Regions from separate parts of the Rahnella perminowiae genome, predicted to be linked through region 1. Evidence: riboswitches for the same ligand, from Rfam matches in the RefSeq annotation. Region 1 holds a riboswitch; the other holds the start of a gene.
The links. Region 1 has a riboswitch for thiamine pyrophosphate ahead of thiC (phosphomethylpyrimidine synthase ThiC). Riboswitches for the same ligand answer to the same signal wherever they lie in the genome.

Region 1 (4,785 bases):
GCAGTTTTTCGACATCGGCACGGTTCGTTAATGGCGAAGAAAAACGCGGCCCTTCACCGGCTTCAAAATACAGCCCAAGCCCCATCGCATCAGGAATGGTCAGGATGTCGGAGAATAGGATCGCCGCATCCAGCGGATAGCGACGAAGCGGCTGCAAAGTCACTTCACAGGCCAGCTCGGCATTCTTGCACAGCGACATAAAATCACCGGCTTCAGCGCGGGTTTCTTTGTACTCCGGCAAATAACGGCCTGCCTGACGCATCATCCAGACCGGTGTAATGTCCACTGGCTGACGTAACAAAGCACGCAGGTAACGGTCGTTTTTCAACTCATTCATTCTTGCTCTTTCCTTCAGTATTCGGGCCGCCCGATAATCGTCTCACAGCATTCTATCACGTAAAACCGCCTCTACTCTTCGTGTTCAGCACGACAAAGAGCAACGGTGTCTTCAATCAGACGGCGCGCGATCGTCCCTGGCGGTGGCAACTGCGGTAATGCATCAAAGCGATACCAGTTCGCGTTAAGCAACTCTTTCGGGTCATGCTGAATGTCGCCACTGTCGTAATCCGCCATAAATGCCATCATCAGAGAATTGGGGAACGGCCAGGGCTGAGAACTGACATAACGGACGTTTTTCACACGAATATTACTTTCTTCCAGGACTTCGCGTGCCACGGTTTCCTCCAGGGTTTCTCCGACCTCAACAAAACCCGCCAGAACCGTGTGAATGCCATTACGATGCCGGACATGCTGTGCCAGCAAAATCTCATCACCCTTACGGATGGCGACAATAATGCAGGGTGCAATCTGCGGATAATAGCGTTCGCGGCAGTGCCCGCAGAGTGCAGCCCACTCGGTTTTGCTGACATGCATTGCATGCCCGCAGTAGCCGCAGAACTGATGAGATCGATAAAATTCAGACAGCTGTACACCGCGCCCGACCAGCTGGAATAATCCACGATCCTGATCCAGCAACTGACGGGCGGAAAACATATGGTTTGGCATCGCCTGACGAATCAGCCAGACAGGTTCACCCTGCCATTCGCCGATCTGTCGCGCCGTTTTACCGGTCAGAGAAAATTGTGTGGCGCTGCCAAATGGCAGTTCGCCCTCAGGCAGCCATAGCTTGCCGTCCTGGCTGATGACCCACCAGCCATTGTGTTGCTCGGTAATCTGTAATTCCATAATTGTTGTTGCATAACCTCATCGGGACTGACAATCTGAGGGGGATATTCACCTGTTAGTAACTTTTAGTTACGTCTTTATCGCTCACGGAGTCAACCATGCTAAATCGTCTGGAAAGACTGACCCAACGCGTTGGTGGCAATAATGCGTTAGTGGATCAATGGCTGCACGCACGCAAAGAGCTGCTGGTTTCGTACTGCACTTTGGTCGGCCTCAAGCCCAATAAAGAAAAACATACCCCTCTCAATGAAAAAGCGCTGGATAACTTTTGCCATAACCTGGTGGACTATCTGTCTGCCGGTCATTTCCATCTGTATCAGCGGATCATTGATGAAGTTGAAGGTGCGAATAGCCCGATAAAATTGCAGGCTGCAAAAATCTATCCTGCACTGGAACTGAATACTGAAACTATCATGGCTTTCCATGATAGTTACACTGAAAATGATATTGATGATGACAATGCTTTCGCATTTCATTATGCATTATCCGATATAGGTGAAGCGTTAGATGCGCGTTTTCAGCTGGAAGATCAATTAATTATTCTCGCTTTTGATCGCAGCAGTCAGGCAGTAAAGCCACCTGAAAATGAAGAACATCTCGCCAGACCGGTTTAAGACTTTGCCCTACTAAAATCCGGCTAAGATTTGTGATTTTAGTAATAGTTTTAGTTGTAGTTTCAAAAAACGCCTCCTATATTGAGGCTTCTTGTCGGAGTGCCTAGCGCATAATTTTCTCGCGAAGATTACGCCAGGCTGAGACCGTTAATTCGGGATCCGCGGAACCTGATCGGGTTAGTACCCGCGAAGGGAACAAGAGTAATGTTATGCGTTCAGCGTAATCTGGCATCTGCCTGCATCAGGCCGCCTGCGCTCCATCGCCCATTTTTACTCCTGCCGTAAACCTCCAGACAAGCAATTTTCCATCACGTTTTTGCCACGTTTTTACTACGCAAAACAACACAAGGAATTTGCTATGTCGAGTACTCAAAAAAATGTTGTTTCTACAAAGACACCTTCAAACCGCCGTGAACAACGGGCGCAGGCGCAGTCGTTTATCGACAGTCTGCAGGGTGAAGCTTTTCCCAATTCCCGCCGTATTTATCTTGAAGCTGACCGCCATGATATCCGCGTACCGATGCGTGAAATCCAGCTCAGCCCGACGCTGGTCGGCGGCGGCAAAGACAATCCACAATTCGAAGAAAATGAAGCGATTCCTGTTTATGACACCGCCGGGCCTTACGGCGATCCGTCGGCAGTTATCGACGTGCATACCGGCCTGGAAAAATTACGCGCCCGCTGGATAAACGCGCGGGCGGACACGGAGGAACTCCCGCAGGTCAGTTCCGGTTTTACCCAGCAGCGACTGGCGGATGAAGGGCTGGACCACCTCCGCTTCGAACACCTGCCCCGCCCGCGCAAAGCCATTGCGGGTAAAAATGTCACACAACTGCATTACGCCCGCAAAGGCATCATCACGCCTGAGATGGAATTTATCGCCGTTCGCGAAAATATGGGGCGTGAACGGATCCGCGGTGACGTTCTGCGTCAGCAACATCCCGGCGAAAGCTTTGGTGCGCATCTGCCCGCCAATATCACCGCAGAGTTTGTAAGACAGGAAGTCGCTGCCGGTCGCGCGATTATTCCCGCCAATATTAACCATCCTGAATCAGAGCCGATGATCATCGGACGCAATTTCCTGGTGAAAGTGAACGCCAACATCGGCAACTCGGCGGTGACGTCTTCTATCGAAGAAGAAGTCGAGAAACTGGTATGGTCGACACGCTGGGGCGCGGATACCGTGATGGATCTCTCCACCGGCCGTTATATACATGAAACCCGTGAGTGGATCCTGCGTAACAGTCCGGTACCTATTGGTACCGTGCCGATTTATCAGGCACTGGAAAAAGTCAACGGCGTGGCCGAAGACCTGAACTGGGAAATGTTTCGCGATACGTTGCTGGAACAGGCCGAACAAGGTGTCGATTACTTCACCATACACGCCGGGGTATTGCTGCGTTACGTGCCGATGACCGCCAAACGCCTGACCGGGATTGTGTCCCGCGGCGGTTCGATCATGGCGAAATGGTGCCTTTCACATCATCAAGAAAGTTTCCTGTATGAGCATTTCCGCGAAATTTGCGAAATCTGTGCCGCCTATGATGTCTCGCTGTCACTGGGCGACGGCCTGCGGCCTGGCTCCATTCAGGATGCCAACGACGAAGCGCAATTTGCCGAATTACGTACATTAGGTGAACTGACCAAAATCGCCTGGGAATATGATGTTCAGGTCATGATCGAAGGACCGGGGCATGTGCCGATGCAGATGATCCGCCGCAATATGACCGAAGAACTCGAACATTGCCACGAAGCGCCCTTCTATACCCTCGGCCCGCTGACTACCGATATCGCGCCGGGTTATGACCATTTCACGTCCGGTATTGGTGCCGCAATGATTGGCTGGTTCGGTTGCGCCATGCTCTGTTATGTCACGCCAAAAGAGCATCTCGGCCTGCCTAACAAAGAAGACGTTAAGCAGGGTCTCATCACCTACAAAATCGCAGCACATGCCGCCGATTTAGCGAAAGGACATCCCGGCGCCCAAATCCGTGACAACGCTATGTCAAAAGCACGGTTCGAATTCCGCTGGGAAGACCAGTTTAATCTGGCTCTCGATCCGGCAACGGCTCGTGCCTATCACGATGAAACGCTGCCTCAGGAATCCGGCAAAGTGGCACACTTTTGCTCAATGTGCGGTCCGAAATTCTGCTCCATGAAAATCACTCAGGAAGTGCGCGATTATGCCGCCGCACTGGAAGCCAAAGCCCAGCCGGTTGAAGTTATTGAATCCGGTATGGCACAGATGTCTGCCGAATTCCGTTCACGCGGCAGCGAGCTTTATCATCCGGCCGACAATCTCAGCACGGAGAACAACCAATGAATCAGTCCGCTCAACCCTTTCCTGCCGTTCCGTTCCACCTTGGTTTATATCCGGTCGTGGACACCGTGGAATGGATTGCCCGCCTGCTGGATGCGGGCGTTAAAACGTTGCAATTACGTGTGAAAGATTTGTCTGATGAGGACGTCGAGCCAGCAATTATTGATGCAATTGCGCTGGGCAAAAAATATCAGGCACGGTTATTTATCAATGATTACTGGTGCCTGGCGATAAAGCATCAGGCTTATGGTGTGCATTTAGGTCAGGAAGATCTGGATACCGCCGATCTTGAGGCAATCCGTCAGGCTGGTTTACGGCTGGGCGTATCCACACATGATGATACTGAAATGGCACGCGCTTTCGCCGTGAAACCTTCTTACATCGCCCTCGGTCATATCTTCCCGACGCAGACCAAAGATATGCCGTCGGCGCCACAAGGACTGAAAGAACTCGCCCGACACATCAGGCAACTCAACGGCAGCTTCCCGACGGTGGCCATCGGCGGGATCAGCATTGAACGTGCTCCGTCGGTTCTCGATTGCGGCGTCGGCAGCATCGCCGTCGTCAGCGCCATTACGCAGGCAGCAGACTGGCGGGCAGCCACCGCAGAATTACTGGCTTTATGCGCCAGTAAGGTGCCGGAAGATGCTTAACGATGCGGCTTTT
Region 2 (4,785 bases), on a different contig from region 1:
AACGGCTGCATTGTAATGCTGATTATCTCGGGCGGGTTTTCCGCCTGACCTTTCAGATGACGCTGACAGAGGCGCTGCATAAACAACGGGTCGCGGCAGCAGAAAAACTGCTACTGGCCAATACCGGCAATGTGGCGGACGTGGCACGCCTGACGGGGTTTAACGACGTGGCGTATTTTCGTCGGGTATTTCGTAAACTACTGGGCATTACCCCTGCGGCCTACAAAAAGCTGTATTGCCGTGAGCATATAAACTCCCAATAATTTGATAAAACCTTGCGCTAACAATCTCAAAAACATCAGAAAACTCATGTTAGTATTGGGGTCTTCCGACTTTAAAGACAACTTTTGCCCATGACAGACTCCTTTGAATTTCTCAGTAATGTGCCGGTTAATCAGCAGATTTATCGCACCTTGCGTCAGGACATCGTCACCTGTGCCATCGCACCGGGGGCATTCCTGTCGGAGAAAGAGATTTCCACACGCTTTAATGTGTCCCGTCAGCCGGTTCGCGAAGCCTTTATCAAACTGGCCGAAGCCGGACTGGTTCAGGTTTTACCGCAACGCGGTACGTATGTAATGAAAATTTCCTCCAAACGGGTCGCTGACGGACGTTTCATTCGCGAAGCCGTTGAAACCGCCGTGGTACGCCGTGCAGCCATGGTCGCTACGGACAAAGATCTGGCGCTGCTCGGACATAATCTTGAGCGTCAGACACTGGCAGCAAAGCGTCAGCAAACGCAGGAATTCCTGCTACTGGATGATGAGTTCCACCGCACGATCGCACAAATTATCGACTGCCGTCTGGCATGGGAAACCGTCGAGCACATCAAAGCGACAATGGATCGCGTCCGCTTTCTGACACTCAGCAAAGTGTCACCGCCGGAAAATCTGATTGCACAGCATTATGCGATTTTTGACGGACTGCAAGCGCATGACCCGGACGCCGCAGAAAAAGCCATCCGTATTCATTTGCAGGAAATGATTTCCACCATTACGCCCATTGCTGAACAAAACAGTGACTGGTTTGATGCCGAGTAAGTAAAGGGAGAGAGTACAACACAAGCAGTTTGCGACGGCGTTCAAATTTTGCGGGTTAGCCCTGAAATCTGTATGACAACTTGGTGTAAGCTGTAAACCACACCAATATCGTGGATACTTTTATGCCAGCCGCTGCCACACTGAAAAAAAGCTACTACAGTGCCGATCAGTCACTCTCCCTCTCCCAACTCGATAACGAGAAAATCAGTCAGATCGTCCGGGATCTGGACGTGGCAGAAAGCGAAAAAGAACATTACGTCACGGGCTGGATGGGCCAGAACAGCGTGGTCCTGGTGAGGAATTATCAGGACAAACGGGGCACGTCCAGCGGCCTGGTGATGTCGCGTGGCAATCGTTACAAACTCACCGTTCAGGCCATCACTTTCCGTATCCCCAAAGTGCTGCTGTGGGTCACGTTCCGCCGTAAGCCCCGCACCATGACCGTGATCGCCTATAACAAGCTGGGCGAACAGGCGACCGGCCTGCAACAGTTCATGCATGTGCAGGAGCCTGAACTCAGGGAGAAGCTGGAGCAGGACTGGCGTGAACTGAACGATTATCTCGGCATGGCCTGCTGGCAGATGGATAACAACCGCCCGCAATGGCGCCAGTTGCACGGCGAAATCACGTCGCAATCCCTCGTTTCGCTGGCTGAATCGCCATGGTTCAGCGGTAAAAAACTGCAAAAAGATGGCGAACTGGAAGGGCTGTGGTTGCACGGGCAGTTTATTGGCCGACGCAGCGGCGAACAGGCGGCATTGCTGCTGTCATGGAAAGACGAAGAGAACGACGATATTGCCAGCTATCTGTTTGAACGGATGTCAGCGGACAAAATTCGCGTGATGCTGCGCCCGCGTAAAGAAGAAAAATTCTATCCGCTGAACCCGTTTGATGCCGTGCATTTGCAACAGGCACTGACGAAATTCCGTCAGGCTGAACTGGCGCTGAGTGAAACCCTGCGCCTCGCATAATCTGTGGTTACCACCAGCGGTGGAAATGATGTACCGGCCCGATGCCGTGACCGACGTCAAGTGAATCGGCCTGCATCAGCGCCTGCTGTAAATAGTCTTTGGCTTCACGCACAGCACCGGCCCAGTGTTGATGACGCGGACGTAAAGCGGCCAGCGCGGCCGACAGCGTACAACCTGTGCCGTGAGTATGTCGGGTATTCACACGCGGCGCAGTAAACCGCTCGCGGGAACCCGGTGTAAACAGCCAGTCAGGGCTTTCCTCATCGCTCAGATGCCCCCCTTTCATCAGCACTGCGCCACATCCCATCGCCAGCAGTGCTTCTCCCTGCTCACGCATTTCGGTTTCGTTCACTGCGACCGCACATTCCAGTAACGCCGCCGCTTCCGGCAGGTTTGGCGTAATCATCGAAGCCTGCGGGATCAGCAAACGGCGCACCGCATCAACGGCTTCCGGCAGCAGCAAAGGATCGCCACTTTTCGCCAGCATCACGGTATCCAGCACCACAAACGGTGGCTGATAATGCCGGATCCGCTCCGCCACCGCTTCCACAATCTGGCTGTTTGCCAGCATGCCAATTTTGGTACTGTCGATCCGCACATCGCTCAGTACGGAATCAAGCTGTGCTGAAACAAACCCTGGCTCAATGTTATAGACCGACTGCACACCACGGGTATTTTGGGCTACCAGCGCGGTGATCACACTGGTACCGTACGCGCCAAGCGCCGAAAAGGTTTTTAAATCCGCCTGGATCCCTGCCCCGCCACTCGGATCAGTGCCTGCAATCGTCAGTGCATTAATACGTTTCATTGTCTGCCTCGCCGTTCAGCCATTCTTCGCCCATTAAATACAGATTATCGAGGAATTCAGGCGTGAAACTGCCCGGCCCTTTCACGGCCATACAGGCGCGTTCGCCCGCGCAGGACATCACCCGGCAGGCGGCGGCCACGTTATCCAGACGATCGCCCGGCAAAGCCGCAAAGGCGGCTACTACTGCGGATAGTGCGCATCCTGTTCCCACCACTCGGGTCATCATCGGGTGCCCGCCAGCCACAGCCCAACTGCGCTGGCCGTCGGTGACATAATCGGTTTCACCGGTGACAGCCACGACTGCGCCGGTCTCACGCGCCAGTTGCTGTGCGGCAGGTAAAGCAGAAAAGGAATCATCGCCGCTGTCAACGCCGCGCCCGGACGCACTGACGCCGCTGAGGGCCAGGATTTCGGAGGCATTGCCGCGGATTGCTGCGGGTTTAAGTGTGATGAGTTCACGACAGAATTCTGTACGCCAGTTCAGGCCGCCGACGGCAACCGGATCCAGCACCCAGGGCTTTCCGGCCTGACTGCCTGCCTGAATGGCTGCCAGCATTGCCTGCGCATGGGGATGTGTCAGCGTACCGACATTGACCAGCAGGGCATCGGCGATGGCACTAAATTGTGCCGCTTCGGCGGGATCAACCACCATCGCAGGAGACGCGCCCAGCGCCAGCAGGACGTTGGCGGTAAAAGATTGCACCACGTCATTGGTCAGGCAGTGAACCAGCGGCGCAGCAAAGCGAAGTTGTTTCAGAGAAGTGGCGGCTAAAGCGCCGGGAATGTAGGTAGGTCGGGTATTCATAAGTCTCCCTACCGGCGCTCAAGAAGGCGGTATCAGGAGAGATACCTGACTTCCCTACGCTGGCATAATCCAGATCAGGTAATACGGGTAAAATCTCAGCCCTGCTTTGCAGCGGGCACCCCGAGTCAAGGGAGCATTATTGGCGGCGGAGGTCAGAAGATCAATCAGCAAATGCGTTAAAAAAACAATCAGTGAAGCTTATTGAACTCATTCCGCTTCACTGGCAGTATCTGGGCACAGACCTGAATAACATACGTTGATGAAAAATTTCCTCAGGAGTCAATGCTTGCCCTCAACAATGACTGTACGCCCTTATCAAGAAGCAGACCGCCCGTTTTTACGTACGCTCTATCTGGCCTCGCGCAAGCACACCTGGACATGGCTGGAAGACGATTTTCAGCTGGAAGATTTTGACCGGGCAGTGCTCGGCGAGACAATACTGGTCGCAGAACGTGACGGACATTTACTGGGATTCGCCTCAATTTTCACTCAGGAAAATTTTTTGCATAACCTGTTTGTTGATCCGCAGTATCAGGGAACCGGTGCAGGTTCGGCATTGCTTCACGCTGCTGAAGAAACCTTTACCCGTCAGGGATCGCTGAAATGTTTAGCCAAGAGTAAAAATGCCGTCGCTTTTTATCTGTCAAAAGGCTGGACCATCATCTCTGCGGGGGACAGCCCAAAAGGTGAATACTATTTATTTCATTCACCAAAGAAATAATTGAGAAGAAAATGATTACCCCGAAAAACCTTATTTTCACGGTTCTGACGAATATCATTTTTTCTTTGTCGTTAAGAGGTTAAATTCCGCAGCAGTGCTATACATACGATGGCTTCCTTAAAAATTTCGAGGGTATGAATGAAAACAATTAAACTGATGCAGATTGCTGCAGTGACCGGTGCGCTGTTCCTGGCCGGTTGTACCAGCCATATTACCCAGACAGAAAAATACTCCGGTTTTTTAGGTGATTATTCCGGTCTGAAGGAAGTCAAAACTGCATCAGGTAATCCGGTGCTGCGCTGGATAGATCCTGCTTTCAAAAAAGCCAATTATTCTTATATCAAATACGAACCGATTAAATTCTACCCGGAACCGCAGCCAACGGAACAAATCGACAAAGCTACCTTGCAGGGGGTGCTGGATTACGCCAACAGCCGCAT

Region 2: another riboswitch for thiamine pyrophosphate. It lies ahead of thiM (hydroxyethylthiazole kinase); the one in region 1 lies ahead of thiC (phosphomethylpyrimidine synthase ThiC).

The regions. Positions count from the first base shown of each region.
Region 1 is NZ_JAFMOT010000145.1:6,825-11,609, forward strand. It holds gene hemE (uroporphyrinogen decarboxylase) at 1-337, opposite strand, end outside; gene nudC (NAD(+) diphosphatase) at 409-1,185, opposite strand; gene rsd (sigma D regulator) at 1,284-1,799, shown strand; TPP riboswitch at 1,885-2,011, shown strand; gene thiC (phosphomethylpyrimidine synthase ThiC) at 2,158-4,122, shown strand; gene thiE (thiamine phosphate synthase) at 4,119-4,772, shown strand; gene J1781_RS01970 (HesA/MoeB/ThiF family protein) at 4,765-4,785, shown strand, end outside.
Region 2 is NZ_JAFMOT010000181.1:89,487-94,271, reverse strand. It holds gene J1781_RS16300 (AraC family transcriptional regulator) at 1-263, shown strand, start outside; gene J1781_RS16295 (GntR family transcriptional regulator) at 354-1,040, shown strand; gene J1781_RS16290 (hypothetical protein) at 1,163-2,011, shown strand; gene thiD (bifunctional hydroxymethylpyrimidine kinase/phosphomethylpyrimidine kinase) at 2,019-2,819, opposite strand; gene thiM (hydroxyethylthiazole kinase) at 2,806-3,624, opposite strand; TPP riboswitch at 3,659-3,757, opposite strand; gene J1781_RS16275 (GNAT family N-acetyltransferase) at 3,923-4,345, shown strand; gene J1781_RS16270 (DUF3313 domain-containing protein) at 4,484-4,785, shown strand, end outside.